Linked DNA regions of Minwuia thermotolerans. The main gene of each other region encodes a partner of the protein of the gene in region 3 in a complex. Links are inferred from orthologs where the notes say so. Each region holds a gene or a part of one and is shown on either strand. Other genes may lie near its edges.

Evidence for each region.
Region 1: the proteins of dnaN (region 3) and CWC60_RS16015 are in contact, whole or in part, in a cryo-EM structure (PDB 8GIZ), measured with the Escherichia coli proteins. The link is inferred for Minwuia thermotolerans from one-to-one orthologs.
Region 2: the proteins of dnaN (region 3) and CWC60_RS07360 are in contact, whole or in part, in a solved structure (PDB 1OK7), measured with the Escherichia coli proteins. The link is inferred for Minwuia thermotolerans from one-to-one orthologs.
Region 4: the proteins of dnaN (region 3) and CWC60_RS02275 are in contact, whole or in part, in a cryo-EM structure (PDB 8GIZ), measured with the Escherichia coli proteins. The link is inferred for Minwuia thermotolerans from one-to-one orthologs.

What each region holds. Positions count from the first base shown.
Region 1 is NZ_PIGG01000051.1:17,285-24,162, forward strand. The notes cover bases 2,466-5,439. They hold CWC60_RS16015 (DNA polymerase III subunit gamma/tau), read right to left. Parts: upstream 4,816-5,439; coding sequence 3,115-4,815; downstream 2,466-3,114. Other genes in these bases: recR (recombination mediator RecR), read right to left, coding at 2,466-2,765; CWC60_RS16010 (YbaB/EbfC family nucleoid-associated protein), read right to left, coding at 2,795-3,118; proC (pyrroline-5-carboxylate reductase), read right to left, coding at 4,985-5,439. Outside these bases: CWC60_RS15995 (nuclear transport factor 2 family protein), read right to left, coding at 1-254; CWC60_RS16000 (flavin-containing monooxygenase), read left to right, coding at 412-1,914; more of recR, read right to left, coding at 2,172-2,465; more of proC, read right to left, coding at 5,440-5,797; CWC60_RS16030 (MBL fold metallo-hydrolase), read right to left, coding at 5,936-6,580; CWC60_RS16035 (PaaI family thioesterase), read left to right, coding at 6,700-6,878. UniProt on the Escherichia coli protein: Part of the beta sliding clamp loading complex, which hydrolyzes ATP to load the beta clamp onto primed DNA to form the DNA replication pre-initiation complex.
Region 2 is NZ_PIGG01000026.1:322,565-330,500, forward strand. Bases 4,938-7,936 are described here. They hold CWC60_RS07360 (DNA polymerase IV), read right to left. Parts: upstream 7,090-7,936; coding sequence 5,785-7,089; downstream 4,938-5,784. Other genes in these bases: CWC60_RS07350 (aldolase), read left to right, coding at 4,938-5,415; CWC60_RS07355 (DUF4031 domain-containing protein), read left to right, coding at 5,516-5,797; CWC60_RS07365 (ROK family protein), read right to left, coding at 7,068-7,936. Also shown: CWC60_RS07330 (polyprenyl synthetase family protein), read left to right, coding at 1-751; dxs (1-deoxy-D-xylulose-5-phosphate synthase), read left to right, coding at 799-2,724; CWC60_RS07340 (UDP-2,3-diacylglucosamine diphosphatase), read left to right, coding at 2,817-3,626; CWC60_RS07345 (glycosyltransferase family 4 protein), read left to right, coding at 3,623-4,630; more of CWC60_RS07350, read left to right, coding at 4,570-4,937. UniProt on the Escherichia coli protein: Poorly processive, error-prone DNA polymerase involved in translesion repair and untargeted mutagenesis. Copies undamaged DNA at stalled replication forks, which arise in vivo from mismatched or misaligned primer ends.
Region 3 is NZ_PIGG01000014.1:134,614-142,493, reverse strand. What follows is about bases 2,959-5,901. They hold dnaN (DNA polymerase III subunit beta), read right to left. Parts: upstream 5,015-5,901; coding sequence 3,902-5,014; downstream 2,959-3,901. Other genes in these bases: dnaA (chromosomal replication initiator protein DnaA), read right to left, coding at 5,164-5,901; recF (DNA replication/repair protein RecF), read right to left, coding at 2,959-3,891. In the rest of the region: CWC60_RS03005 (transglycosylase domain-containing protein), read right to left, coding at 1-198; gyrB (DNA topoisomerase (ATP-hydrolyzing) subunit B), read right to left, coding at 300-2,726; more of recF, read right to left, coding at 2,737-2,958; more of dnaA, read right to left, coding at 5,902-6,573; rpsT (30S ribosomal protein S20), read right to left, coding at 7,046-7,315; CWC60_RS02975 (hydantoinase B/oxoprolinase family protein), read right to left, coding at 7,400-7,880. UniProt on the Escherichia coli protein: Confers DNA tethering and processivity to DNA polymerases and other proteins. Acts as a clamp, forming a ring around DNA (a reaction catalyzed by the clamp-loading complex) which diffuses in an ATP-independent manner freely and bidirectionally along dsDNA.
Region 4 is NZ_PIGG01000012.1:796-6,971, reverse strand. Bases 1-3,000 are described here. They hold CWC60_RS02275 (DNA polymerase III subunit delta'), read right to left. Parts: upstream 2,062-3,000; coding sequence 940-2,061; downstream 1-939. Other genes in these bases: CWC60_RS02265 (D-alanyl-D-alanine carboxypeptidase family protein), read right to left, coding at 2,696-3,000; tmk (dTMP kinase), read right to left, coding at 2,058-2,696; metG (methionine--tRNA ligase), read right to left, coding at 1-915. Outside these bases: more of CWC60_RS02265, read right to left, coding at 3,001-3,835; CWC60_RS24240 (septal ring lytic transglycosylase RlpA family protein), read right to left, coding at 3,875-4,876; CWC60_RS02255 (lytic murein transglycosylase), read right to left, coding at 4,908-5,942. UniProt on the Escherichia coli protein: Part of the beta sliding clamp loading complex, which hydrolyzes ATP to load the beta clamp onto primed DNA to form the DNA replication pre-initiation complex.

The DNA.
Region 1 (6,878 bases), on a different replicon or contig from region 3:
GAATCCCAGCTGAACAGGTACCGGGCATAGCCGACGCCGCCCTGTTCCACCGGTTCGTGGAAGGTCCAGCGGAAATTCTCCCCGTCCCGGTGGAAGAAATCCGAGAACAGGCGCGCGATCTCCGCCCTGCCCTCGAACGCGCCGTAGAAGTCATCGTGATAGACGCCGTCCGGCGTGAAACACGCGGCGGCCTCCTCGAATGCGCCGCGGCACACCGCATCGCCCATGCGGCCGATCAGGTCTTCGAATGACATCGTGCTTCCTCCCCAGGAAATGAAGACGGCAACGCTAGGCCGCCCTGCCCGGGCTGTCCATTCGCCGCCGCCCTGACCGGGATCGACTTGCGTGCGCCGGCCGATGGCATTATCCCGTTGACGCAAACGTAAGTCCGTCTTCGGGGGAGCGAAGCCCATGAACGTCACCGCCGCGCCCGCCCGGCACGCCGATGCAGCCGTCGAGAATTTCGACGTGCTGATCGTCGGCGCCGGCATTTCCGGCATCGACGCCGCCTACCACCTGCAGCAGCACTGCCCGGACAGGAGCTTCGTCCTGCTGGAAAACCAGGAGAGCTTCGGCGGCACCTGGCTGACGCACAAATATCCCGGCATCCGCTCCGACAGCGACCTGTTCACCTTCGGCTATTCCTGGAAGCCCTGGGTCGACAAGCCGATCGCGACCGCCGACAAGATCATGCGCTATCTCGACGAGGCGCTGGACGAGCAGGACATCCGCCGCCACATCCGTTTCCGCCATCAGGTGAAGGCCGCCCGCTGGTCGAGCGCCGACAAGCGCTGGTCGGTCGAAGTGCTGGACAAGGAGTCCGGCGAAATCCGCCGTTTCTCGGCCAGTTTCCTGTGGATGTGCCAGGGCTATTACCGTCACGAGGAAGGCTACAAGCCGGACTTCCCCGGCCAGGACAGCTTCAGGGGACAGATCGTCCATCCCCAGGAATGGCCCGAGGATCTGGACTATGCAGGCAAGAAGGTCGTCGTCATCGGCTCCGGCGCGACCGCGGCGACGCTGATCCCGGCGATGGCGGAGAAGACGGCGCACATCACCATGCTGCAGCGTTCGCCGACCTATTTCTTCGCCCGGCCCAACGAGAACGAGCTCGCCACGCAGCTCCGCGAACTCGACATCCCGCAGGAGTGGATCCACGAGATCGTCCGCCAGAAGATCCTGAAGGACCAGCGCATGATCCAGACGCTGTCCTTCACCCAGCCGGATTTCCTGAAGGACCAGCTGCTCGGCGCGGCGAAGGAACATCTGGGCGAAGATTTCGACTACGAGACCCACCTGACGCCCAGCTACCGCCCCTGGCGGCAGCGCCTCGCGCTGATCCCGGACGGCGACCTATACACGGCGATCAGGGCGGGCAAGGCCTCCATCGTCACCGACGAGATCGAGAGCTTCACCGAGACCGGCATCCGCCTGAAGTCCGGCGAGGAGCTGGAAGCCGACATCATCGTCACGGCGACCGGCTTCAACTTCTGCATCCTGGGCGACGTGGAGATCGAGATCGACGGGCGGAAGCTCGACTTCGCCGAGACGGTGACCTATCGCGGCGTGATGTATTCCGGCGTGCCCAACATGGCCTGGGTGTTCGGCTATTTCCGGGCGAGCTGGACCCTGCGCGCCGACCTGATCTCGGGCTTCGTGACGCGGCTGCTGAACCACATGGCGGACAAGGGCGCGGAGATGGTCGTGCCGACGCTCCGCGACGAGGACCGGGGCATGAACTTCGGTCCCTTCATCGACCCGGAGAACTTCAATCCCGGCTACGTCATGCGCTCGCTGCACCTGCTGCCAAAACAGGGCGACCGCGATCCCTGGCGCTTCGAGCACGATTACTTCGCCGAGAAGGACGTCCTGCCGGTGGCCGAACTGGACGACGGGGTGCTGATCTACCGGTAGTCCCACATGGCGCGCGGGGGATGGCATGGCCGGCCCGCGCGCATTCGGGGGCGGGCTGGAGACCAACGGACCGTGGGTCCGGACAAGCTCGTCCAGCCGGAGGACTGATTGACTGGTCCAATCAACGCTGTCGCCCTTGGACCCCGGATCAAGGTCCGGGGCAGGCTTGATCCAAGGGCCCGGCGAACCAATGAACTGGGTCCTGGGGTCAAGCCCCAGGACGCCAAGTGTATCCCTCCACCCCTTCGTGGAACGACCTAGATGCCCTTGCGGCTGGCGAAGGCAGTCACCAGCGTGCCGTCGTCGAGATAGTCGAGCTCGCCGCCGACGGGCACGCCGCGCGCCAGCCGGGTGATCTCGACGCCGCTTTCTTCCAGCCGCTCGGTGATGTAGTGGGCCGTGGTCTGTCCGTCGACGGTGGCGTTGGTGGCCAGGATGATCTCGGTGACCGCCGGGTCGGCGGCGCGCGGAATCAGACTCTCGATGTTCAGATCCTCGGGGCTCACCCCGTCCAGCGCGGAGAGCACGCCGCCCAGGACGTGATAGCGGCCGCGGAAGGCGGAAGCGCGTTCCAGCGCCCAGAGGTCGCCGACCTGTTCGACGACGCAGATGATCGCCGGGTCGCGCCGCGGGTCGGCGCAGATCTCGCAGGGGTTCACGGTGTCGACATTGCCGCAGGTCGCGCAGACGCCGACCGATTCGGCGGTCTGGGCCAGCGCCTCGGCCAACGGCAGCATCACCGTTTCCTTGCGCTGGATCATATGGAGCGCCGCGCGCCGCGCCGAACGCGGACCGAGTCCGGGCAGCTTGGCCAGCAGCCTGATCAGGCGTTCGACATCGGCGGCGGCCATGGTTCAGTGACGCTCCAGATCCGGCGTCTTCAGAACGGCAGCTTCATGCCGGGCGGCAGGTCCAGCCCGCCGGTGACTTCGCTCATCTTCTCCTTGGCCGCCCCGTCGGCGCGGCGCTTGGCGTCGTTCAGCGCCGCCACGACCAGATCCTCGACCATCTCGGGGTCTTCGGGGTCGAGCAGGGAGGGATCGATCTTCACCTTCTGCACCGCGCCCTTGGCGGTCATGGTGACCTTGACCATGCCGGCTCCGGCCTCCCCGGTGACCTCCAGTGTCTCCAGTTCGGCCTGCAGGGATTCCATCTTCTCCTGCATGGCCTTGGCCTGTTTCATCAGGTTGCCGAGATTCTTCATCCGTCTTCGTTCTCCTCGTCATCCGGAGCGGGGGGGACCGGCTCGGCGTCAAGCTCCGCCCGGCCGATCACGAACGCCTTCGGAAAATACTTCTTCACCTCGCGGACCAGCGGATCGTCCTCGTCGGAAGCCTGGCGCTGCGCCGCCGCGTCCCGGCGCTGCTCGGCAACGGTCGGCTCGCCCCCGGCATTGGAAATGATAACACCCCAGCGCGCCCCGGTCCGCTGATTCAGCCAGTTGACCAGCCGCTGGCTGAAATCAGCCGGCGCACCGTCGGTCAGCGCGATTTCCAGACGGCCGGGCTGATAGCTCACCAGCCGGACATGGTTCTCCAGATGGCCCAGCAGGCCGATCTCCTTGGCGTCGTCGACGAACTGCAGCAACGCCTGGAAGTCCTGCGGCAGCGGCGGCCCGTCCGGTTCCGGCGCCGCCTGCGGAGAGGGGCGGGAGACCGCCTGCGCCTGCGGCCTGGACCCGCCGCCGCTATTGCCGCTGCGGGGCGGCTGCGGCTGCGGGGGCTGACCCTGTGCCGGGGCGCCGTCGCCCTGCTGCAGACGGCGCATCAGGTCCGCCGGATCGGGCAGGTCGGACGCGTAGGCCAGGCGGATCACCGACATCTCGGCTGCGGCGATCGGCGATGGCGCGTTGCGCGCTTCGGCCAGGGCCTTCAGCAGCATCGACCATGCGCGGGACAGCACCGGCATCGACAGCGCCGCCGCCATGGCCTGACCCTTCTCCCGCTCCTCGGCGGCGCGCGCCTCGGGCGGTTCGTGGCCCGGCGCCAGCTTCTCCGCCGACAGCCAGTGGGTCACTTCCAGCAGATCCTGCAGGATCATCTGCGGGTCCGCGCCGGCGTCGTAGAGTTCCCGCAGCAGGGTCAGCGCTTCGGCGCCCTCCCCCTTCATCGCCGCCTCGTAGAGCTCCAGCACGCGGCGGCGGTCGGCGAGTCCCAGCATGTCGCGGACCAGCGCCTCGCCGGCCTGCCCGCCGCCATGGGCGATGGCCTGATCCAGCAGGGAAAGCGCGTCGCGGACCGACCCTTCGGCGGCGCGCGCCAGTAATTGCAGCGCGCCTTCGTCAACGGCCGCGCCCTCGCTGTCGGCGATCGATTTCAGGTGCCGGATCAGGCCGTCCGCCGGCACCCGTTTCAGATCGAAGCGCTGGCAGCGCGACAGCACCGTCACCGGCACCTTGCGGATCTCGGTGGTGGCGAAGATGAAGACGACGTGCGCCGGCGGCTCCTCCAGCGTCTTCAGCAGCGCATTGAAGGAGTTGTTCGACAGCATGTGGACCTCGTCCACGATGTAGACCTTGAAGCGGCCCTGGACGGGCAGATAGGGCACGCCGTCGAGCAGTTCCCGCATCTGTTCGACCTTGGTGCGGGAGGCGGCATCCAGTTCCTGGACGTCGATGTGCCGCCCTTCGGCGATATCGCGGCAGTCCTTGCAGGTCCCGCAGGGCGTCATGGTCGGGCCGTCGGCCGAGCCGCAGTTGAGCGCCTTGGCAATGATCCGCGCGGTCGTCGTCTTGCCCACGCCGCGCACGCCGGTGAGCATGTAGCCGTGGTGCAGACGCTTGTGCTCGATGGCATTCGAGAGGGTGCGGACCAGCGCGTCCTGGCCGATCAGTTCGTCGAAGCTCTGGGGGCGGTACTTGCGTGCGAGAACCTGATAGGGCGCTGGACCGGCCTCTGTCATCGTCCCTGCACGGCTCCATGGAGTGATCGGGCGGGAGATTGCCCGGCGACCCGGACCGGATTCGTTACGGCTGCTTCCTTCCGGATCTGACCGGGTTGGCGAGCGGTCCGTCCGCAGGCAACCTCCCGGGCCGTATATCGCAAGGAAGTCCCCCCCATTTCAAGGGGAGTCAGCCGCCCAGTTCGCGTCCCCTGTCGCGGGCGGCCAGAACCGCCTTTTCCATCAACGGCTTCAGGCCGCCTTCGGCCATCAGCACCTTCAGCGCCGCCTCGGTCGTGCCGCCGGGGCTGGTGACATTGACGCGAAGCTGCGCCGGGCCCTCGTCCGCATCCCGCGCCAGGCAACCGGCGCCGTAGACCGTCTGCAGCGCCAGCTTTGCCGACAGCGCCGCCGGCAGGCCCGCCGCCTCGCCCGCCGCGGCCAGACATTCGATCATGTGGAAGACATAGGCCGGACCGGAACCGGAAACCGCCGTCACCGCGTCCATCTGGCTCTCGTCCTCGACCCATGCGACTTCGCCCACCGCCGCCAGCAGTTCGCCGGCGCGGACCTTCATCGCCTTGGTGACGTTCGGATTCGGGCAGGCGACCATCATCCCCTTGCCCACCGCCGCCGGCGTGTTGGGCATGGTGCGCACGATCGCCGCGTCGCCGCCCAGTGCGCCTTCGAAGAAGCCGATGGTGGTGCCCGCGGCGATGGAGAGGAACTGCGTCTCCGGCGACCTGAAACGGGCATAGGCCGGCGCGACGTCGGCCATCATCTGCGGCTTCACCGCCAGGATCACGCAGTCGGGGGCGAATCCGTCCGGGACGTCGTCCGCGGCGGACACGACGGTGACACCCTTCGCCTTCAACGCCGTCTGCGCGGCCTCGGCCGGCTCCACGATCACCACCGTCCGCGGATCGGTACCGCGCGCCAGCCAGCCGTCCAGCATGGCGCCGCCCATCTTGCCGCAACCGACGAGAAGCAGTCCGTTGGCCATCATCGTCTCCCCGAAATCCCCGCAGAATCATTCGGCGTCCTCGGGCCTGACCCGAGGACCCATGTATCCATCAACGCAGGACTGGGCCCTCGGATCAAGTCCGAGGGCGCCGTCGATGCAAAGGCCGGTGTTCCCGTCTCAGACCTGCACGAAGTCGGCGCAATAGGGGTTCGTCATGCGCTCGTTGCCGAAGGTCGACGTGTCGCCATGACCGGGCACGAAGGTGACATCGTCGCCCAGCGGCCATAGCTTCTCCCGGATCGAGGTGATGAGCTGCTGATGGTTGCCGCGCGGGAAATCTGTGCGCCCGACCGAGCCGCGGAACAGCACGTCGCCGACGATGGCGATCTTCGAGGGCTCGTGGAAGAAGATCACGTGGCCCGGCGTGTGGCCCGGGCAATGGCGGACCTGCAGCGTCATGGTGCCGACGGTGACCTCGTCGCCGTCTTCCAGCCAGCGGTCCGGCGTGAAGGAGCGGGCATGGCCGAAGCCGAAACGCTGCGCCTTCTCGTCGAGACGGTCGATCCAGAAGGTCTCCTCCTTCTGCGGCCCCTCGATCGGCAGCTCCAGCTTCTCGGCCAGTTCCGCCACCGCACCGGCATGGTCGAGATGTCCGTGGGTGACCAGGATCTTCTCCAGCCTGACGCCGTTCTCCTTCGCCACCTCCAGCAGGCGCTCGGCGTCGCCGCCGGGGTCCGTCAGGGCGCCCGCCATGGTCTCCGGATCCCAGATGACGCAGGCGTTCTGGCGGAAGGGCGTGACGGGCACGATGGCGACTTTCATGGACTTCTCCCCTTGGCTGTCATGCAGATGTAGCGGCCCCCGCCGCGCGCGTGAAGAGGCGGCGATTGACGCCCGCCATGCCCTGGGGCATCTGACGCCGGTTCCAGGGGAGGGAGCGCATGATTCGCAACGAGATCAGGGCCACGCCGATCTTCTCCGACCACATGCCGATCCGTGTGGTGGAGAAGGCGAACGGCCGCTACGTGCTGGAGACGGAGTTCAGCGACTATCACCTGAACGCCGCCGGGTCGGTCCATGGCGGCATGCTGTCGGCCTTCCTGGACTGCGGGCTGGCCGG
Region 2 (7,936 bases), on a different replicon or contig from region 3:
GCGGCTCCGGCCGTTCCTGGTCATGGCGACGGGCGATCTGTTCTTCGTGCCGCACGATTCCTCGGTCCGCGCCGCTGCCGCGATCGAGATGATCCACACCTATTCGCTGATTCACGACGATCTGCCCTGCATGGACGACGACGACCTGCGGCGCGGCAAGCCGACCAATCACCGCCAGTTCGACGAGGCGACAGCGGTGCTGGCCGGCGATGCGCTGCAGCCGCTGGCGTTCCGCACCCTGCTGGACCCGGCCACCGATCCCAGCGCCGACATCCGCCTCGATCTGGCGCAGCGGCTGGCGCGTGCGGCCGGCGCCGAGGGCATGGTCGGCGGGCAGATGATCGACCTGCAGGCGGAGACGACATCCTACGATCTCGACCAGATCACCCGGCTGCAGAACATGAAGACCGGCGCGCTGATCGCCTGGTCATGCGAGGCCGGCGCCATACTCGGCCGCGCCACGGCGCGGGAACGGGAGGCGCTGAAGGCCTATGGCCTCGACCTCGGTCTGGCCTTCCAGATCGCCGACGATCTGCTCGACGCGGCCGGCTCGGCAGAGGAAATGGGCAAGGCCGTCGGCAAGGACGCCGAGGCCGGCAAGGAAACCTTCATCACGCTGATGGGCCCCGAAGGTGCGCGAAAAAGGGCGGAGGAACTGGTTGCACACGCCGTCGCGCGCCTTGATTTGTTTGGTGAAAGGGCCTTTCTATTGAGGGAAGTGGCGCGGTATGTGATCGACCGGCGGTCGTGACCGTCAAGCGCCCGGCCCGCACGGCAGTAGCAAAGGGGTAAGCGGCAGTGGCCGAAACTTCGAAAACACCATTGCTCGACACCGTCAGCAGCCCGGCGGAGCTCAGGGGACTGGCGCCCGAGCAGCTCCGCCAGCTGGCGGACGAACTGCGGGCGGAGACGATCGATGCGGTCTCCCAGACCGGCGGGCACCTGGGCGCGGGGCTGGGCGTCGTCGAACTGACGACGGTGCTGCACTACGTCTTCAACACGCCCGACGACAAGCTGATCTTCGACGTCGGCCACCAGTGCTATCCGCACAAGATCCTGACCGAGCGACGCGACCGAATCCGCACGCTCCGCCAGGGCGGCGGCCTGTCGGGCTTCACCAAGCGCGCGGAAAGCGTCTACGACCCCTTCGGCGCGGCCCATTCATCGACCTCAATCTCGGCCGGGCTGGGCTTCGACGTCGCCCACCGCATGCAGGGCCAGCCCAACCGCGTGGTCGCGGTGATCGGCGACGGGGCCATGTCGGCTGGCATGGCCTACGAGGCGATGAACAATGCCGGCAGCATGAAAAGCCGGATGATCGTCATCCTGAACGACAACGAGATGTCGATCGCCCCGCCGGTCGGCGGCATGAGCGCCTATCTCTCGCGGCTGATCTCCGGCAAGCCCTATCTGTCGATCCGCGAGGTCGGCAAGAAGCTGGCCGAACGCTTCCCGCGGCAGCTCTCCAAGATGGCCCAGCGCGCCGAGGAATTCGCCCGCGGCATGCTTACCGGCGGCACCATGTTCGAGGAGCTGGGTTTCTACTATGTCGGCCCGGTGGACGGGCACAATATCGACCACCTGCTGCCGGTGCTGGAGAACGTCCGCGATGCCGGCAGCGGCCCGATCCTGGTGCATGTCGTCACCGAGAAGGGCAAGGGCTATCCGCCAGCGGAGCAGTCGGCGGACAAATATCACGGCGTCGCCAAGTTCGACGTGGTCACCGGTGCGCAGCAGAAGGGCAAGCCGAATGCGCCGGCCTACACCAAGGTCTTCGCCAACGCGCTGGTGAAGGAAGCGGCGAAGGATGACAGGATTGTCGCCGTCACCGCGGCCATGCCCTCGGGCACCGGCCTCGACGTCTTCGGCAAGGCCTTTCCCGACCGCACCTTCGACGTCGGCATTGCCGAGCAGCACGGGGTGACCTTCTGCGCCGGCATGGCGGCCGGCGGCCTGAAGCCCTTTGCGGCGATCTATTCGACCTTCCTGCAGCGCGGCTACGATCAGGTTGTCCACGACGTCGCCATCCAGCGGCTGCCTGTGCGGTTCGCCATCGACCGGGCCGGCCTGGTCGGCGCCGACGGCCCCACCCATGCGGGCGCATTCGACGTCACCTATCTGGCGACGCTGCCGGGTTTCGTGGTCATGGCGAGCGCCGACGAGGCGGAACTGGTTCACATGGTCGCCACCGCGGCGGCGATCGACGACCGGCCCTCGGCCTTCCGCTATCCGCGCGGCGAGGGCGTGGGCCTGGAAATGCCGGAGGAAGGCACGCCCCTGGAGATCGGCAAGGGCCGGATCGTGCGCGAGGGCAATGCCGTCGCCATCCTATCCTTCGGCGGGCGGCTGCAGGAATGCATGAAGGCGGCCGAGGACCTGGCCGCGCGCGGGCTGAGCGCCACCGTGGCCGATGCCCGCTTCGCCAAGCCGCTGGATACCGACCTGATTACCCGGCTCGCACGGGAGCATCCGCTGCTGGTCACCATCGAGGAAGGCGCGGTCGGCGGCTTCGCCAGCCATGTGCTGCATTTCCTGGCGCAGAACGACCTGACCGACGGGCTGAAGGTGCGGCCCATGTGCCTGCCCGACATCTTCATCGATCAGGACAAGCCGGAGAAGATGTACGATGTCGCCGGTCTCAACGCGCAGCATATCGTGGCCACGGTGCTGGGGGCGCTCGACGTCGATGCGCGGGACGGGACGGTCAAACCGGCCAGGGCGTGACCTGGACGCCAGATATGGGGTTCGCGCGTCACGAATCGGCAACATGACGGGTCTATAGCGGCGTCACCACAGGATCGGGGGCCTATAGATCGATGTTTTCCTCGGATACGGTGCGCTGCCGAACGATCTTCATCTCTGATGTCCATCTGGGCACGCGCGGATGCCAGGCGGAACGCCTGCTCTCCTTCATCAAGGCCTTCGAGGCGGACACGATCTACCTGGTGGGCGACATCGTCGACTGCTGGGCGCTGAAACGCGGCTGGTTCTGGCCGCAGAGCCACAACGACGTGGTCCAGAAACTGCTCCGCCAGGCCCGCAAGGGCGTTCGGGTGATCTACATTCCAGGCAATCACGACGAGGCCTTCCGCGACTATTGCGGCACGCATTTCGGCGGCGTCGAGGTGAAGACGGACGACATCCACACCGCCGCCGACGGCAAGCGCTATCTGGTCACCCATGGCGACGCCTTCGACGGCGTCGTGCGCTATGCGAAGTGGCTCGCGGTGCTGGGCGACTGGTCCTACAACATGCTGATCCGGGTCAACACGGTGCTGGCCCGGGTGCGGCAGCGGCTGGGGCTGCAGTACTGGTCGCTGTCGGCCTATCTGAAGTTCAAGGTCAAGAACGCGGTGCAGTTCATCGACAACTACGAGACCACCGTGGCCGACGAGGCGCGCCGCCGCGCCGTCGATGGCGTCATCTGCGGCCACATCCACCATGCCGAGATCCGGGAGATCGAGGGCATCACCTACGTCAACGACGGCGACTGGGTTGAGAGCTGCACTGCGGTGATCGAGCGCCAGGACGGTCGCCTGGAGATCATCCGCTGGTCGGACGCCCTAGCCGAAGCCTTCGCCGAGAAGCGGGCCGCCGGCGAACGCTCCAGAATTCGGGCCGCGTGAGAATTGCGCTCGTCACCGACGCCTGGCATCCGCAGGTCAACGGCGTCGTGCGGACCTGGAGCCGCGTGATCGAGGAGTGCGAGCCGTTGGGGCACGAGTTTCTCGTCATCGCCCCGCGCGACTTCCGCACCATGCCCTTGCCGACCTATCCCGAAATCCGCATCGCCGTCGCGCCCGGCGCCGGGCTGCGGCGGCGGCTCGCCGAATTCCGGCCCCAGGCGGTCCATATCGCCACCGAAGGGCCGCTGGGTCTGGCGGCACGGCGGTTCTGTGTCCGGCGCGGCTGGCCGTTCACCACCAGCTATCACACGAAATTTCCCGAATACCTCGCCGCGCGGCTGCCCGTGCCGCTCAATTGGGGATACCGGGCGATACGCTGGTTCCACCGCCGCTCGTCCGGCGTTCTGGTGGCGACGCGCTCGATCCGCCGCGAACTGGAGGCGCAGGGCTTCGCCAACATCGTCGACTGGAGCCGGGGCGTCGATACGGCGCTGTTCCGCCCCGACGGGCCGAGGGCATGGGAGGGCGGCGAGCCGCTTTTCCTCTATGTCGGACGGGTGGCGGTGGAGAAGAACATCGAGGCCTTCCTGGCCCTCGACCTGCCGGGCAAGAAGGCGGTCGTCGGCGACGGCCCTCAGCTCGCCGAACTGAAGCGGAATCACCCCGACGCGATCTTCCCGGGGGCGAAGTTCGGAGAGGAACTGGCCGCCTGGTACCGCAGCGCCAGCGTCTTCGTCTTCCCCAGCCGCACCGACACCTTCGGTCTCGTGCTGCTGGAGGCGCTGGCCTCCGGCGTGGCCGTCGCGGCCTATCCGGTGCCCGGGCCGCTGGACGTGATCGGGGCCGACGGGCCGGGTGTACTGGACGAGGATCTGGGCCAGGCCGCGCTGGCGGCGCTGGAAGTCGACGCCGCCCGTTGCCGGACCCACGCCATGCGGTTCTCGTGGGCGGCCTGCGCACGGCAGTTCCTCGACAATCTGGCGCCGATCGCGACAAAGGGGTAGGAAAGGGAAAAGAATACGCGGCAAGGGAGACCCCGTCCATGACCCCCGACCTGAAGGAAATGCGGATCGATCTCGCCTGCGCGCTCCGCTGGGCTGCGCGCCTCGGCCTGCACGAGGGCGTCTGCAACCACTTCTCGCTGGCCGTGCCCGACGCCGACGGCGCGATGCGCGGCAACCGCTTCCTGATCAACCCCTATGGCTGGCACTGGTCGGAGATCACCGCGTCGTCGCTGGTCATGGTGGACGCGGACGGCAATGTGATCGAGGGCGACAACGAGGTGGAGGATACCGCCTTCACCATTCACCGCGGCATCCATGTCGCCGCGCCGCACGCTGTCTGCGTCATGCACACGCACATGCCGCACACCACGGCGCTTACCCTGCTTCGGGACGGCGAACTCAAGATGTGCGAGCAGAACGCGCTCAATTTCCACGACCGCATCGCCTACGACGAGGACTACAACGGCCTGTCGCTGGACAACGCCGAGGGCGACCGCATCGCCTCGAAACTGGGCAACCGCTCGGTGCTGATGATGGCGAGCCACGGCGTCACCGTGACGGGTCCGAACGTCCGCGAATGCTTCAACGATCTGTACTACCTGGAGCGCGCGGCGACCTTCCAGGTGCTGGCGCGGTCCACGGGCGGGAAGCTTCGCACGCTCTCGGACGAGGTCGTTGCCCTGACCTCGCGCCAGATGGCGGAGGAGCGGCCCAAGCTGGCCGAGCGGCACTTCTCGGCGCTCCGGCGCATCCTGGAGCGGGAAGAGCCGGAGTTTCTGAACTGACCGGTATGCCGGTGACGTCGCGCGAGTGGATTTTCCCCCTCCCCCGGTCATTCTCCGGCAAGGGGGAGGAAGCGAAGTCACGCGGCACAAGCTTCATTCCATGGTCGTGATGGATCGACCGCGGCGGCTGCCGGACGGGCGGCTGACGGCGCATCTGCTCTCCGACCGCGCCGGCCCGGCGGGCTACCGGGAACTCATGCCTGTGGCGCTTTCGCTCGGCTGCCATCCGCGCGCGCTGCAGGAGCCGGGCACCTACAAGGAGCATTTCGATCTCATGGGGGAGAAGCGGATCGGGGCGGCGCTGGCGCATCCCGATATCGCCACGGTGACCTGGCGCCGGATCGCCGACATCCTGAAGGCGAAGCGCGCTCAGCGGTCCTGATCGCGCTGCTTCCGCGAGTTCGACCCGAAGCCTCGGCCCTCGCCGATCGACGTCTTGCCGTAACGGGCGCGGATCCGGTCCAGCGCGCCCTCGATCTGGCGGCGTTTCGCCCGGTTTTGGTCGAGCAGGTCGGGCGGATCGGTGTCTCGCTCCCCGTCGAGACCGCTCATGCCGACGCCGATGAGCCGGAACCTGCGCCGCCCGTCCGCCTCGCGGCGCAGCAGCGGCTCGGCGGCATGGTAGATGGTCCCGGCGAGCTGGGTCAGGTGGTCAAGCGTGTGGCTGCGCGTGTGGACGCGGAAATCGGCGGTGCGGAGCTTCAGCGTCACCGTCCGCCCTGCGATCCGCTTCTCCTTCAGCGTCGCCGAGACGTCCTCCGACAGCCGCCAGAGGATTCGCGCCAGTTCGTCAAACCCGGCGATATCGTCATTGAATGTCGTCTCCGTCGAGACGCTCTTGCGTTCCCCGTCCGGGTTGACGGCGCGCGTGTCGCGGCCGTCGGCGAAGGCGCGGAGCCGCTTGCCGATGACGCCGTAGCGGCGCATCAGCTCGGTCTCGTCATGGCGGCGCAGGTCGGCGAAGGTGCGGATGCCGTCGGCCGCCAGCCGGCCCGCGAAGGCCTTGCCGACGCCATAGATGTCGGAGACCGGACGCGGCGCCAGGAACTCGACCGCTTCCGCCCGGCCGATGACCGCGAAGCCGCGCGGCTTGTCGAGGTCGGAGGCCAGCTTGGCGAGAAACTTGTTGTAGGAGAGGCCGACCGAGATGGTGACGCCGATATCCGTTTCGATACGCCGCGCCAGCCGCGCCAGGGTGGCGGCCGGACTGGCGTGGTGGACGCGCGCCGTGCCGGTCAGGTCGAGGAAGGCCTCGTCGATCGACAACGGCTCGACCAGCGGCGTCAGGTCCAGCATCAGGGTCCGGATCTCGCGACTGACGGCGGCGTACTTCTTCATGTCCGGTTTCCGGACTACTGCATCCGGACAGGCCTTCAGCGCCTTGAACATGGGCATGGCGGAGCGGACGCCGTAGATCCGCGCCATGTAACAGGCGGTCGAGACGACGCCGCGCCGGCCGCCGCCGATGATCAGCGGCCTGTCGCGCAGGCTCGGATCGTCGCGCTTCTCCACCGCGGCGTAGAAGGCGTCGCAGTCGATATGGGCGATCGAGAGGTCGTGCAGTTCCGCGTGGCCGAGCGTGCGCGGCGACCCGCAGGCCGCGCACAGGTCCCCGGCGATGTCCGTCGAGAAGCAGTCGCGGCAGAGCGCGTTCACGACGTCGGCCAGAGCCATGCGGCGCCGCGCACGCCGCTGGCGTCACCGAAGACGGGCTGGCTGATGACGGTTGAGACGTAGTCGGAGAAGACGTGATCGTTCAGCCGGTCGGCGACGGGCTGATAGAGCTCCACGCGGTTGGAGATGCCGCCGCCCAGGACGATCATGTCGGGATCGATGATGTTGATGACATGAGCCAGGGCCCGCGCCAGGCGGTCGACATAGTCCGCCCAGATTCCGCTGTCCGCGATCTCGCGCGCCGGAACGCGCCGCCCGGTCTTGTCCAGGTGGAGACGCTCCACCGCCGGACCGGAGAGGAAAGTCTCGATGCAGCCACGCTTTCCGCACCAGCAGGCCGGGCCGGGGCGCTCGTCGTCACGCGGCCAGGGCAGGGGATTGTGGCCCCACTCCCCGGCGATGGCGTTTGGGCCGGTCAGCGTCTTGCGGTCGATCACCAGCCCGGCGCCGACTCCGGTGCCGAGAATGACGCCGAAAACCGTCGGCGCGCCGGCGGCTGCGCCGTCGATGGCTTCGGAAAGCGCGAAGCAGTTGGCGTCGTTCGCCAGCCGGACCGGGCGGCGCAGGGCGGCCTCCAGATCCCGCGCCAGGGGCTGGCCGTTGAGCCAGGTGGAGTTGCAGTTCTTCATCAGTCCTGTGACGGGGGAGACCGCGCCTGGCGTGCCGACGCCGACGCGTCCCCGCCGGCCGGTTCGCTCCTCGAGCTCTGCCACCAGGCCCAAGATGGCGTCGATGGTGGCGTGGTAGTCGTCGCGGGGGGCGGGCACGCGTTGACGGTACATCTCGCGGCCCCGGTCATCGATCGCCAGGGCCTCGATCTTGGTGCCGCCGAGATCGATGCCGATGC
Region 3 (7,880 bases):
CAGGCGTTCCAGCGGCACCGCGCGGCTGCCGGGCGCGCCGTACACGGCCAGTTCCCCGCCGTCGCGGTCGAGCACGGCGACAGTGCCGCCGGTGATGGGCTCCTTCGGCGCGGGGAGGTCGTGCAGCAGCAGGACGAGCAGCACCGCCAGGGCGCCAACGCCTGCCAGGCCGCCCCACTTCAGGATCCAGCGAAACATGCGCGCTTCATTTCACATCCGCCGTGGCGTGGGTGTGGCAAATGCCCGGCCTGGCCGGAACCGGGCGCTGCGCTGCCGCCTCAATTTCGCTCGGACCCCGCTCAGACGTCCAGATTGACCACCGAGAGCGCGTTTTCGCGGATGAAGTCGCGGCGCGGTTCGACCACATCGCCCATCAGGGTGGAGAAGACCTGATCGGCATCTTCCAGATGGTCGACCCTGACCTGCAGCAGCGTGCGCGCATTGGGATCCAGGGTCGTTTCCCACAGCTGGTCCGGGTTCATCTCGCCAAGGCCCTTGTAGCGCTGCACGGTAAGGCCGCGCCGGCCGGCATCCAGCACTGCGGCCAGCAGGGTGACCGGGCCATAGATGGCGTGTTCCCTGTCCTTGATCATCAGCGTGCCCGGCCGTTCGTAGAGCGCCTGCATCTCCGCGGTCATCTCGTCGAGGCGCTTCGCCTCGCCGCTTTCGATCAGCCGCCGGTCCAGGACATAGGCTTCGCGGACGCCGCGTACCTCACGTTCGAAGATCAGGCTGCCGTCCCCGGCCCGGCGCGCTTCCCAGCCACGCTCATAGTCGGGGAACAGCACATCCAGCCGCTTTGCCACGGAGGCCGCGATCTCCGTCATCCTGTCGGGATCGCCGAAGACCGCAGGGGAAAGACCGCCGGCGATGGCGAGCTGCTCGACCACCCAGTCGGGATACTTCTTGCCGATGGAGTCCAGCAGCCGCCGCACGCGCCGCGCCCGGCCCACCAGTTCGTGCAGTTCGCCGCCGCCGTGCTGGACGCCGTTGAAATCGACGAAGGTCGCTTCGGCCAGGCCATTCTCGATCAGGTAGTCCTCGTACTGGCGCTGATCCTTGCGATAGACCGACGACTTGCCCTTGGTGATCTTGTAGAGCGGCGGCTGAGCGATGAAGAGGTGTCCCCGTTCCAGCAGCTCCGGCATCTGACGGTAGAAGAAGGTCAGCAGCAGCGTGCGGATGTGGGCGCCGTCGACGTCGGCGTCGGTCATGATGATGATCTTGTTGTAGCGCAGCTTCGCGATGTCGAAGTCCTCGCGGCCGATGCCGGTGCCCATGGCCGTGATCAGGGCGGTGATCTCCGTCGAACCCAGCATCTTGTCGAAGCGGGCGCGCTCCACGTTCAGGATCTTGCCGCGCAGGGGCAGCACCGCCTGGGTGCGGCGGTCGCGAGCCTGCTTGGCGGAACCGCCCGCCGAGTCGCCCTCCACCAGGTAGAGCTCGCTTTCCTGCGGATCCCGCGACTGGCAGTCCGCCAGCTTGCCGGGCAGGCCGCCCAGGTCGAGGGTGGACTTGCGCCGGGTCAGTTCGCGGGCCTTGCGCGCGGCTTCGCGCGCCGCCGCGGCCTCGACGATCTTCTGCACCACGGCGCGGGCCTCGGTCGGGTTCTCCTCGAACCACAGGTTCAGGCCATCGCCGACCAGGTTCTCCACCGGCTGGCGAACCTCCGATGAAACCAGCTTCTCCTTGGTCTGGCTGGAGAATTTCGGGTCCGGCGCCTTGACCGACAGGACGCAGGTCAGTCCCTCGCGGGCGTCGTCGCCGGTGATCGAGACCTTCTCCTTGCGGGCGATGCCGCTGTTGGCGGCGAAGGTGTTGACGCAGCGGGTGAGCGCCGCGCGGAAGCCGGCCAGGTGCGTGCCGCCGTCCTTCTGGGGGATGTTGTTGGTGAAGCAGAGGACGTTCTCGTGATAGCCGTCGTTCCACTGCAGCGCCGCCTCGACGGTCACGCCCTCGCGTTCGCCCTTCATCATGATCGGCTTCTTGATCAGCGCCGAGCGGTTGCGGTCGAGATAGTTGACGAATGCCTCGGTGCCGCCCTCGTAGTAGAGCTCCTCCCGCCGCGTCTCGACGTGGCGGCGGTCTTCCAGAAGGATGCGCACGCCCGAATTGAGAAAGGCCAGCTCGCGCAGGCGATGCTCCAGGATGCCGAAGTCGAACTCGATCTCCTTGAAGGTGTCCAGGCTGGGCAGGAAGCGGACCATGGTGCCGGAACGGCCTTCGTACTCGCCGATCACCTCCAGGTCGCCCTGGGGCTCGCCGTGCACGAAGCGCATGTAGTGGATGCGCCCGTTGCGGCGGATGGTCAGTTCCAGCCATTCCGACAGCGCATTGACCACCGACACGCCGACCCCGTGCAGGCCGCCGGAGACCTTGTAGGAATTCTGGTCGAACTTACCGCCGGCGTGCAGCTGGGTCATGATCACCTGCGCCGCCGACATGCCCTCGCCTTCATGAAGGTCGACGGGAATGCCACGGCCGTTGTCGGTGACGATGCAGGCGCCGTCGGCGTCCAGAATCACCTCGACGGTATCCGCGTGGCCCGCCAGCGCTTCGTCGATGGCGTTGTCGACGACCTCGAAGACCATATGGTGCAGGCCCGAGCCGTCCTCGGTGTCGCCGATGTACATGCCCGGGCGCTTGCGTACGGCGTCCAGGCCCTTCAGCACCTTGATGGAACTCGCGCCGTATTCCTCGCTGTCGCCGTTGGTCTTGTCGCTCATGTCGGTCCTCTCAGCTCCGCGACGCCGGCGTCAGCGCCGAGTCACGTACTTCGTAGTGCTGCGCCCGTTCGCCCAGCATGTCAAAAAGATGGCCTTCCGTGCCCGTCATCCAAGCCTGGCTGCCCAGAGCAGCAATCTCGTCGTAGAGCGCGGCGCGCCGGTCGGCGTCCAGATGGGCCGCCACTTCGTCCAGCAGCAGGATCGGCGTGACGCCCCGTTCGGCCGCCTGCATGCGCGCGTCCGCCAGGATCAGCGCGATCAGCAGCGCCTTCTGCTCGCCGGTCGAGCATTGTTCGGCCGCGGCGTCCCTGGACAGGTGCCGCACCGCCAGATCGCTGCGATGGGGCCCCAGGCGGGTCATGCCGGCGCGGGCGTCCTCCTCGCGGCCGTCGCGGAGGCCGGCCATGAGACCCTCCTCCACTTCGACCGCCGGGCGACCGTCCAGCGCCGTCTCCAGCCCCTCCAGCGCGATCTCGGCGGCGGGGAAGGGGCCGATGCCGGCGCGCACCGCCCGGGCGGTGCGTTTCGCCCAGGCCAGCCGGGCGGCGGCGATGGCGACGCCGTGCTCGGCCATCTGGGCTTCCAGCGCCCCCAGCCAGCGGTCGTCCCTGTTGCCGTCCTTCAGCAAGCGCAGCCTTTCCCGCATTGTGCGTTCGTAGCGGTTCGCCCGGGCCCCATGGTCCGGGTCGAACCCCAGGATCAGGCGGTCCATGAACCGCCGCCGGACCGCGGCCCCGTCCAGGAACAGCCGGTCCATCTGCGGCGTCAGCCATGTCACCGGGGTGACACCGCTCAACTGCATCGGCCCGACGCTCTCCCCGTCCAGCCGCGCCACCCGTTTCTCCTGCCCCGGATCGCCGGCGATCCCGGTGCCGACGGCGACCGTCTCTCCGTGACGCTCCACCATGGCGGCCACGGCCCAGCGTTCGGCCCCCCGCCGGGTCATTTCCGTCAGCCGTGCGCGGCGCAGGCCGAGGCCCGGTGACAGCATGGAGACGGCCTCCAGCAGATTCGTCTTGCCCGCCCCGTTCGGGCCTGTGAGCACCACCGGCCGGCTATCGGGCTCCATCGTCGCCCGGTCGTAGGATCGGAAATCCGTCACGGTAAGACGCCGCACCGCCGCCGGTTCGGCCCGGTCGGCGGCTTCGGGGGCTGTGGCCGGCATCGCCGCCGGCTCAGACCCGCATCGGCATCAGGACGTAGAGCGCCGAAGCATCCTGCGGATCGCGGATGATGGTGGGCGCCGCGGCGTCGGAAAGCTCGAAAAGCGCGCTCTCGCCGTCGATCTGCGACGCGATCTCCATCAGATAGCGCGAGTTGAAGCCGATCTCCATGGCCGGCGCATCGTAGCTGACGGCGATCTCCTCGGAGGCGCTGCCGGCGTCGGGGCTGTTGGCCGACAGCACCAGCCGCTCGCTGTCCATGGAGAGTTTCACCGCCCGCGATTTCTCGGTCGAGATGGTGGAGACCCGGTCCACCGCGCTGGTGAAGATCTTCGCGTCGACCTCCAGGCGGCGTTCGTTGTTGGACGGGATCACCCGCTCATAGTCGGGGAAGGAGCCATCGATCAGTTTCGACGTCAGCACCGACCGGCCCAGCGCGAAGCGGATCTTGGTCTCGCTGACGGAAATGGCGACGTCCTTGTCGGTGTCGCCCAGCAGCCGGTGGATCTCGGCGATCGCCTTGCGGGGCACGATGACGCCCGGCAGGGCCTCCGCGCCCGCCGGGGCGTCGATCTCGAAGCGCGCCAGCCTGTGACCGTCCGTGGCGACGGCGCGCAGCTTCTTGCCGTCATCGCTGGCGTGCATGTAGACGCCGTTCAGATAGTAGCGGGTTTCCTCGGTGGAAATCGCAAACCGCGTGCGCTCGACCAGGGTGCGCAGTTCCTCGGCCGCCATGTGAAAGCTGTGCGGCAGCTCGTCATCCTCGAACGTCGGGAAGTCCTCGTTCGGCAGGCAGGCCAGCGCGAAGCGGGAACGGCCTGACTGCAGCACCAGGCGGCGGCGTTCCTGATCCAGACTCAGTTCCACGTCCGCGCCGTCAGGCAGCTTGCGCACGATATCGTAGAGCGTGTGCGCCGGCGCCGTCGCGGTGCCGGGCGTGTCGACCCTGGCGTCGTTCTCCTCGACGATGGCAAGCTCCAGGTCGGTGGCGCGAAACCTGACCGCGTCCGAGCCCGCCTCGATCTGCACGTGGCTCAGGATCGGGATGGTATTGCGCCGTTCCACCACGCTCTGCACATGGCCCAGCGTGGACAGGAGAGCGGCGCGTTCAATGGTCAGTTTCATCGGTAATGTCTTGCCAGAACTGGTTCGAACGGGAACCTGACGGCCGGCAGCCGCCAGAGCAGTTCTCTATAGCACGCTGGCGTCACGATTCGCCAACGATTCCATGGATTTTACCGGCCTGCGGCGGGGCCGGTCCGCGGCCTGCCCGCTCAGTTGGAAAGTGCGGCCTCCAGCAGGCGCACGTCCTCGGCCAGGCTGGAGTCGCTCTGGATGAGTTCCTCGATCTTCCGCACCCCGTGCAACACCGTCGTATGATCGCGGTTGCCGAAGCGCCTGCCGATGTCGGGCAGGCTGCGCGTGGTCAGCTTCTTGGAGAGATACATGGCGACCTGGCGCGGCCGGGCGACGGCGCGGGCGCGGCGGCTGGACGACATCTCGGTGATCTTGATGGAGAAGTGCTCGGCCACCTTCTTCTGGATTTCGTCGATGGTGATCTTGCGCGAATTGGCGCGCAGCAGATCGGCCAGGACGTCGCGGGCGAGGTCCAGCGTGATTTCCCGGCCCATCAGCTCGTGATGGGCGATGACCCGCTTCAGTGCGCCTTCCAGTTCCCGCACGTTGGAGGTGATCCTGTGCGCCAGGAACTGCAGCACATCCTCGGGAACATGGACGTCGGCGTTCATCGCCAGTTTCTGCTCCAGGATGCCGACGCGGAGCTCGAAGTCGGTGGGGTGGATATCGGCCACCAGTCCCCAGCCCAGCCGGGAGCGCACGCGCTCCTCCATGCCGTCCAGGTCGGAGGGCGAACGGTCGGCGGAGATCACGACCTGGTGCTTGCGGTCCACCAGCTCGTTGAAGGTGTGAAAGAATTCCTCCTGGGTGGAGTTCTTGTCGGTGAAGAACTGCAGGTCGTCGATCATCAGCACGTCGACGGAGCGGAACTGCTCCTTGAACGCCATGGTGTCCTTGAAGCGGACCGCGCGGATGAACTGGTACATGAACTTCTCGGCCGACAGGTACATCACCCGGCGTCCGGGCTTGGCGCGCACGATGTGCCAGGCGATGGCCTGCATCAGGTGGGTCTTGCCCAGGCCGACGCCGGAATAGAGGAACAGCGGGTTGAAGGCCACGTCGTCGGAATCCGCGACCCGCCGCGCCGCGGCGTAGGCCAGTTCGTTGGCCTTGCCGACGACGAAGTTGTCGAAGGTCAGGGCGGCGTCCAGAAGGCCGGTCAGCCCCTCCACGGCCGTGTCTTCGCGCGCCGGTTCGGCCGCCCGCGCGGGGGCGGCCGCAGCCTCGGCTTCGTCGCTGCCGGCCTCTCCGGCGGTCACGCCCTCCTTCGCCGTCCCGCGGCCAGCAGCTTCCAGGCCGACATGGATGGCGATCTCGCGGATGTGCGGCACGTCACGCTGGAATTCGCGCAGCAACAACTGTTGGTAGTTGTTCCTCACCCAATCTTTCAAGAACGCGGTCGAAGCGAGCAGTACGGCGCGGTCATCGTGCAGCGCCACGGGGCGCAGAGGCGCCAGCCAGCTCTTGAAGGCGGCGTCCCCGACAGCCTTGCGAACGCGCCCTCCGACGCGCTGCCAAAGCAGATGCAGCGCTTCGCTGTCGTCCATGGCCGGCGCGTCGTCGATGTCCTCGGAAATCCTGTCCGCCTCGAAAGTCAACTTCGCGCTCCCGTGTTGTCGAATACTGCGGCTGGCGAGGCCGAAAACGCAAAAAAGCCTGTTCAGACCGATGTACAGTCTGTTGACGCAACGCTGATTTTGACATCAGGACTCGAGAAGGCAGACGGTCTGTGGGGTTCGTCCGTATTTATCCGGATCTGTTCTTGTCTCGGCCCACTCCGTCATCTCCCGGTCTGTCCCGCGAAGCGAACTTTAGATCGGATGGCGGGCGGCTTTCAAGAGGCCTCGGTTGAGAGAAAACTCCGCAATTAGGAAGAAATCCCGCTTCTCGGCGCTCTGCGGTTGGAATCATTGGCGATTCAATTTTCGCCGCCGGGCAAAAAAAATGTCACTGAAATGAAATGTGCCGCGGACGGGGTCCGCGGCACACCAGAAACGGGAATTTCTTCCGGAAGATCGATCAGGCGGAAGCCAGGGCCCTGGTCCGCGCGTTGAGGCGGGACACCTTCCGGGCGGCGGCATTGCGCTTGATGACGCCCTTCTGCGCGGCCTTGTCCAGTTCGCTCTGCGCGATCTGGAGGGCCTTGTTCGCGGCCTCGGCGTCGCCGGCGGCCAGTGCGACCTCGACCCGCTTGACATAGGTCCGCATCCGGCTGCGCCGGGCCACGTTGCGCGCGGTGCGCGTCGCCGTGCGGCGGATGTCTTTCTCGGATGATTTGATGTTTGCCATGTCCAGTCCCAAAGGCGGATTCAGTCAATTCGAAGGCCGGGCTTATAGACGCGCCGTCCCGGTGCGTCAAGCGCCGCGCCGCGCCTACTCCGCCGCCTGCGGATGCGCGCGCCGCCGCGCCGTGGCCGCCATGTCCACGTCCCGGCCGGAGGGATCGAGCACGACGCCGAAGAGCTCCCGTGCCTGGTCGGATGTGTAGTAGCCAAGGCGGATGTCGGCCAGCACTTTCGCGGCGGGACGCCGGAAGGGGTCGCCGTAGCCGCCGCCGCCGGGCGTGCCGACCTCGATCCTGTCGCCCGCGGCAACCCGGATGTCCTGGTCCTTCGAGAGATGTTCGGGCACGTAGGAGCGTCCGCCGCGATGCACGGTGACGCTGTTGGGCATTCCGTCGCAGCCGCCCAGAACTCCCTGCGGCCCGAAGCGGCCGTGGTCCATGACGAAGGAGGCGGTGGCCTCCCCGCGACGCACTTCGACGGTGTATTTCAGGCCGAAGCCGCCGCGCTTCTCCCCGGCGCCGCCCGAACCTTCCCGCAGGCCGTACTCGTGGTACAGCACGGGATAGTAC
Region 4 (6,176 bases), on a different replicon or contig from region 3:
CTGGCCCTCGATGGTCCACCAGCCGTGGGCGAAGACCCGTTTCGGCGGCTTCAGGCCCGCCGACATCAGGAACGCCGGCCAGTAGACCGCGTGAAAGCGCAGGATGTCCTTGCCCACCATGTGCAGGTCGGCCGGCCAGAAGCGCGGATAGAGCCCGGAATCCGTCTCCGGGTAGCCGACGGCGGTCATGTAGTTGGTCAGCGCGTCCAGCCAGACATACATGACGTGCTCCGGATCGCCGGGCACCGGCACACCCCAGTCGAACGTGGTGCGCGAGATCGAAAGATCCCGCAGCCCGGAGCGGACGAAGCTGACGACCTCGTTGCGGCGCTGCGCCGGCAGGATGAAGTCGGGGTTGGCCTCGTAGAACGCGAGCAGGCGGTCCGCCCAGGCCGAAAGCCGGAAGAAGTAGCTCGGCTCCTCGACCCATTCCACCTCGGCGCCCGAGGGCGCGATCATCCGGCCGTCCGGCGTCTTCGTCAGTTCGTCCTCGCCATAGAAGGCTTCGTCGCGCACCGCGTACCAGCCGGCATAGGAACCCAGATAGATGTCCCCGGCCTCCTGCAGCTTGCGCCACAGATCCTGCACGCTCGTGACGTGCCGCTCCTCGGTGGTGCGGATGAAGTCGTCATTGGTGATGTCGAGCGCGCCCATCATGTCGCGGAAGTTCTGCGAGACGCGGTCGCAGAAGGCCTGCGGATCGAGGCCGGCGGCCTGAGCCGATTTCTCGACCTTCTGTCCGTGCTCGTCGGTGCCGGTCAGGAAATGGACCTCATGGCCGTCCAGGCGCTTGAAGCGCGCGATCACATCGCAGGCCAGCGTCGTGTAGGCGTGTCCGATATGCGGCCGGTCGTTGACGTAGTAGATCGGCGTCGTGATGTAGTAGCTCGGCTTCACGGCGGCAGCATCCTGCATGGCGGTCCTGGGTCTGCGCCGGTCTCAGAGACCGGCGCGTCGTGCGGCGTCCTCGAACGCGGAAAACAGGGTCAGGGTCACCGTCTTGCGGTTCAGGTTGACCGCTTCCGTGCGCTCCCGAAGGTGGCGCAGGTTTTCACACAACTCGAACCAATGTTCAAGACTGCCGCCCCTTGCGCGGCGGGCCAGCTCCGCCTCCTGTTCCGATGGGTGGGCGATCTCCGCCGCGCCGCCGCCGGCAAGTACGATGCGCCGCAGCACACCGTCCATCAGATCGCCCAGAATGGCGAAGCGCCGCTCCGCCTCTGCGCCCTTGTCGGTCAGCGCCGCGAGGCGCAGCGCCGCGCCCTTCTCGATCGCCGGTGCACCGGCCAGCACCTCGAGGAGCTGGCGGTAGATCTCCGCACCGCCCGCTTCCGCGAGGCGCAGCGCCCGGCCGGGAGACCGGTCGGCCAGCGCCAACAGCATTTCACGCTCGGATTCGTCGATGTCCGGGCGCAGGCGGCGCAGGACTTCCAGCGCTTCCCGGCTATCGGGTGCGCGCAGGTCGAGACGGCGGCAGCGGGAACGGATGGTCGGCAGCAGCGCGCCGGGCCGGTGCGCCACCAGCAGGAACACGGTGTTGGCCGGCGGCTCTTCCAGCGGCTTCAGCAAGGCGTTCTCGGCGCTGCGGGTCATGTCGTCGGCGGCGTCGATGATCACCACCCGCCGGCCGGCGCGTGCGGCGCTCTGAGCCAGGAAACGCGTGAGCTGACGCACCTCGTCGATGCGGATGCCGGTGAACCATCGCTTCTTCTCGAAATCCCAGGTTCGGCGCAGGCGCACGAGATTGGGGTGGCCGCCCGAGGCGACGGCGGAGAAGACCGGATCTTCCGGATCCGTGTACAGGCCCCTGTCGTCATCGCCGAACAGGCCCCCGTCCCCGTTCCCGGCAAGCAGCCGGCGCGCGAAACGATAGGCAAGGGTCGCCTTGCCGATGCCCGCCGGCCCGGCCAGCAGCCAGGCGTGGTGGAGTTGCCCGCCGCCGGCCATGGCAGCGGCCATGGCGCGCTCGGCCGACTGGTGCCCCATCAGGAAGGGTGTCAGCGCCGGATGAAGGTCGGCGTCGACCTCGTCGGGCGCCGGGCGTTCGAGTTCGTCGCTCATGCCTCCAGCACCGCGTCGAGTGCCGCGCGCACCGACTGCCAGACCGCATCCGGGCCGCCGGTCGCGTCGATCACGCGGCAGCGTTCCGGATCGGCGGCGGCAATGTCGAGAAATCCCTGACGCAGCCGGCGGTGGAAGGCATTCTCCTGACCCTCGAAACGGTCGGCGGCGCCGCCGCGGTCGCGCACCCGGGCGAAGCCGGTTTCGACCGGCGCATCGAGGACGAGGGTGAGATCGGGGCCGAAGCCCCCGAGCGCCAGCCTCTCCACAGCGTCGATGGCGGCAGCATCGACGCCGCCGGCGGCGCCCTGATAGGCGCGGGTGGAATCCGAGAAGCGGTCGCAGACCACGATGGCGCCGCGTTCGATGGCTGGCCGGATGACGCCGGTGACATGGTTGTGGCGTGCGGCGTACAGCACCAGGACCTGCTCGAGCGGGTCAAGGGCGACCGCCCCATCCAGAAGGATCTCCCGCAGCCGTTCCGCGGTCGGCGTGCCGCCGGGTTCGCGCGTGGCCACCACCTCATGGCCGCGTTCGGCCAGATAGCCGGCGCAACGTGCGGCCTGGGTGGATTTGCCGGCGCCCTCGCCGCCTTCGAAGGTGATGAAGAGTCCCCGGCCCGCCGGTTTCCGGATCACTCGGCGCTCCAGATCATGTGGCCGACCGCGGCGGCGATGCGGCCCATGGGGCCGAGCCGGGCAACGTCCGATCCGGCCAGCAGAGGCTGGCGGACGGTCTCGACGCCGGGGATTGTCACTACCAGCTCGGCCAGTGGCTCCCCGGCCTTGACCGGTGCCGGGATGGGACCGTCATAGACGACTTCGACCCGCATCTGTTCGCGCATGTCCGGCGAGAGCGTCAGCGCCAGGGGTTCGGCCGTGACCAGCGGCACGCGCACCTTCTCGCCCAGCCAGACCTCGGCCGTCTCGACTTCCTCCCCATCGGCGAACAGCTTGAAATTACGGAACGTGCGGAAGGCCCACTGCATGAAGCGGACCGACTCGGTGGCCCGCTCCCGGGCGCTCTCCATGCCGGCGAGAACGAAGATCAGGCGCTGGCCGTCGCGCTCGGCCGCGGCCACCAGGCCATAGCCGGCCTCCTCCGTATGGCCGGTCTTCAGGCCGTCGGCGCCATCGAAGCTGTAGAGCACCGGATTGCGGTTGCTCTGTTCAATGTCGTGGTAGGTGAATTTCTTCTCGGCGTAGAGGCCATAGTAATCCGGGAAGTTGCTGATCGTCAGGCTGGCCAGACGCGCCAGGTCGCGCACGCTCATGCGGTGTTCGGGGTCCGGCCAGCCCGTGGCGTTGCGCAGGGTCGTGTTGTCCAGGCCCAGTTCCTGGGCCTTCTCGTTCATGCGCTCGGCGAAGGCCTCCTCGCTGCCGGCCAGGCCTTCGGCGACGACGATGCTCGCATCGTTGCCGGACTGGACGATGATGCCGCGCAGCAGGTCGCCCACCCGGACCTGCTTGCCGACCTCGACGAACATCTTGGAGCCGCCCTTCTTCCAGGCCTTCTCGGAGACCACGAACGTGTCGTCCTCGGTGAGCGTGCCCGCCTTGAGCTGCTCCAGCAGCATGTAGACGGTCATGATCTTGCTCATCGAGGCGGTCGGGATCGGCTCGTCGGGGTTCTTCCGGAAGAGGACCCGGCCCGATCGGTGGTCGAGAATGATGGCGTGGGTGGCGGCGGTCTCGAAGTCGGCGGCGCTGGCCCCGCGCGGCGCGGCCGCCATGGCGACCGTGGCGATGACCAGCAGGAAAAGCACACGGATCATGATCTTACGCTTACTGCTCTGTTTCCGGTGGGCGGAAGTCTAGTCGACGATGATACGCGCGTCACCCGCACCCTGGGACTTGATGCGCGCCAGGGCCCGGTCGGCCTCGGTCACGTCGCCCAGGGGTCCGATCCGCACACGGTAGAAGTCGCGGTCGTCGATCAGCGTATGCTGGATATCGACGCCGCCGACGGGCGAGAGCATCGCCTTCATGCGCAGCGCATTCTGGTAATCGGTAAAGGCGCCGGCCTGCACGAACAGGCGCGTGTCGGCATCCACGGGCACGCGGTAGACCGTCTCTGCCGCCGCGGCCTGTTCCGGCAGCACATCGGGCGGCGCGGCCGGCGCCCGGGTCACGGCGGGAGTGGAGAGCGACATGGCCGACGCGCCCTCTGCGGCATCCGGCGGCGCCAGGGCGGCGACCTTCACCGTCGGCCGCGGCGCTGCAGTGACGCTCTTCTCTTCCGCGACGGTGATCGCCTTCGTGCGCATCACGAAAGCGTCGTCGGGCGAGCCCTTTATGCGCACCCGCACGCGGGCCACGCCGTCGTGCTCGAAGCCCAGCAACTGGGCCGCGCGCCGCGACAGATCGATGATGCGGCCATCGACGAAGGGTCCCCGGTCGTTGACGCGGACCACCAGCACCCGCCCGTTCTCGAGATTGGTGACTTCCACCGTGGTCGGCAGCGGGAGGGTCTTGTGAGCCGCCGAGACACGGTTCATGTCATAAATTTCGCCCGCCGCGGTCAGCCGTCCATGGAACGGCTCGCCATACCAGGACGCGAGTCCCGTCTCGTCGTACTTCGGATCGTCCTTCGGGAAGTAGCGCACATTGTTGATCGTGTAGGGCCGCAGGCTGGCCGCCCGCACGCGTTCGGCGTGGATCTTCCGTTCCTGCGGCGTCGGCTGGGCGGCGTGATTGGCCTTCTTGGCGACGTGCACCGCCAGTTGCGATTCGGCGCAGCCCGCCAGGGCAAGCACGCCTGCCGCGATGACAGCGGCGATGCCGGGCCGCCAGCCTTTCCGAACGCCGTCGATCATACTGTCCCCCTCGCTCTCCGGCGGACCCTCCCTACTCCGCCGGCCAGAGATGGTCGGACAGAGTGGCGACAGCCAGACCGTACAGGTGTGCGCAGTTATACCGCAAGATGGAATGGTAGTTCCGATAGACAAGGAACGCCGGACCCTCCGCCCCGTCCGGTTCTACCAGCGAAGCCGGCAGATCGCGCCCCGGGAGGTCCGTGCCATCGATCCGGCGCACCCCGAGGGCCTGCCATTCGGAGAGTCGGAGCGTGTCGGTCATGGCGTCGATCGCCCGGCAGCCCGACCGCCCGCTGCGTTCCGGCAGACGGGCGCGGAAGCCCGGATCGTCCGGCAGACGCACCGGCCGGCCCCAGGTCTGGTCGTCGCTCCAGCCATGCTGCGCCAGGTAGTTCGCGATCGAGGCGAAGACGTCCGCCTCACTGCTCCAGATGTCCCGGCGGCCGTCGCCGTCGAAATCGCGGGCATAGGCCATGTAGCTCGACGGCATGAACTGCGGCTGTCCCATGGCCCCGGCCCAGGAGCCCATCATCCTGCCGTGCTCGATATGGCCGCGGTCGATCATCTCCAGGGCCTTGAACAGCTCGTTGCGGAAGAAGGCCGAGCGCCGCCGGTCATAGGCCAGGGTGGCCAGCGCCGGTATGACCGGCATGGTCGGCTTCACCGCGCCATAGCGGGTCTCCATGCCCCAGATCGCCACCACGTAGCGCGGCTGCACGCCGAAGGTCTGCTGGATGCGCGCCAGCAAATCCCGGTGCTCCACGATCTTCGCGCGGCCGACACGGATATTGGTTTCAGTCAGCAGCCGGTCGGCATAGGTCCGGAATGTCAGCTTGAACTCGGCCTGGCTGCGGTCCCGCTCGACGATGCGGCGCACGGGCTCGACGCCGCGTAGGGCCTGATCCAGCGTCGCGGCGCTGATCCCCCGCTCCAGGCCTTCCTGCCGGACGCCGTCCAGCCAGGTTTCGAATTCGGGCGGCGCCTCCTCTGCGGCGCGGACCGGGGCGGCCCCGGGGACAAGGACAAGTAGGGCCAGACCGGCCAGCAGGGATGTACCGATTTTCATGAGCCTGTCGCACATCGCTGCACCTTGCCGGAACGTCCCGGATTCGAAAAGCCCCGATGGCGGACAGATGGACGCCCCGCACCGGCTTTGCTAATCACCTTGGCCGAGGACAGGTGGCCGAGTGGTTGAAGGCAGCGGTCTTGAAAACCGCCAAGGGCTAACACCCTTCGTGGGTTCGAATCCCACCCTGTCCGCCAATTGATCTACATAATGCATTTTGAAGATGGTAAATTT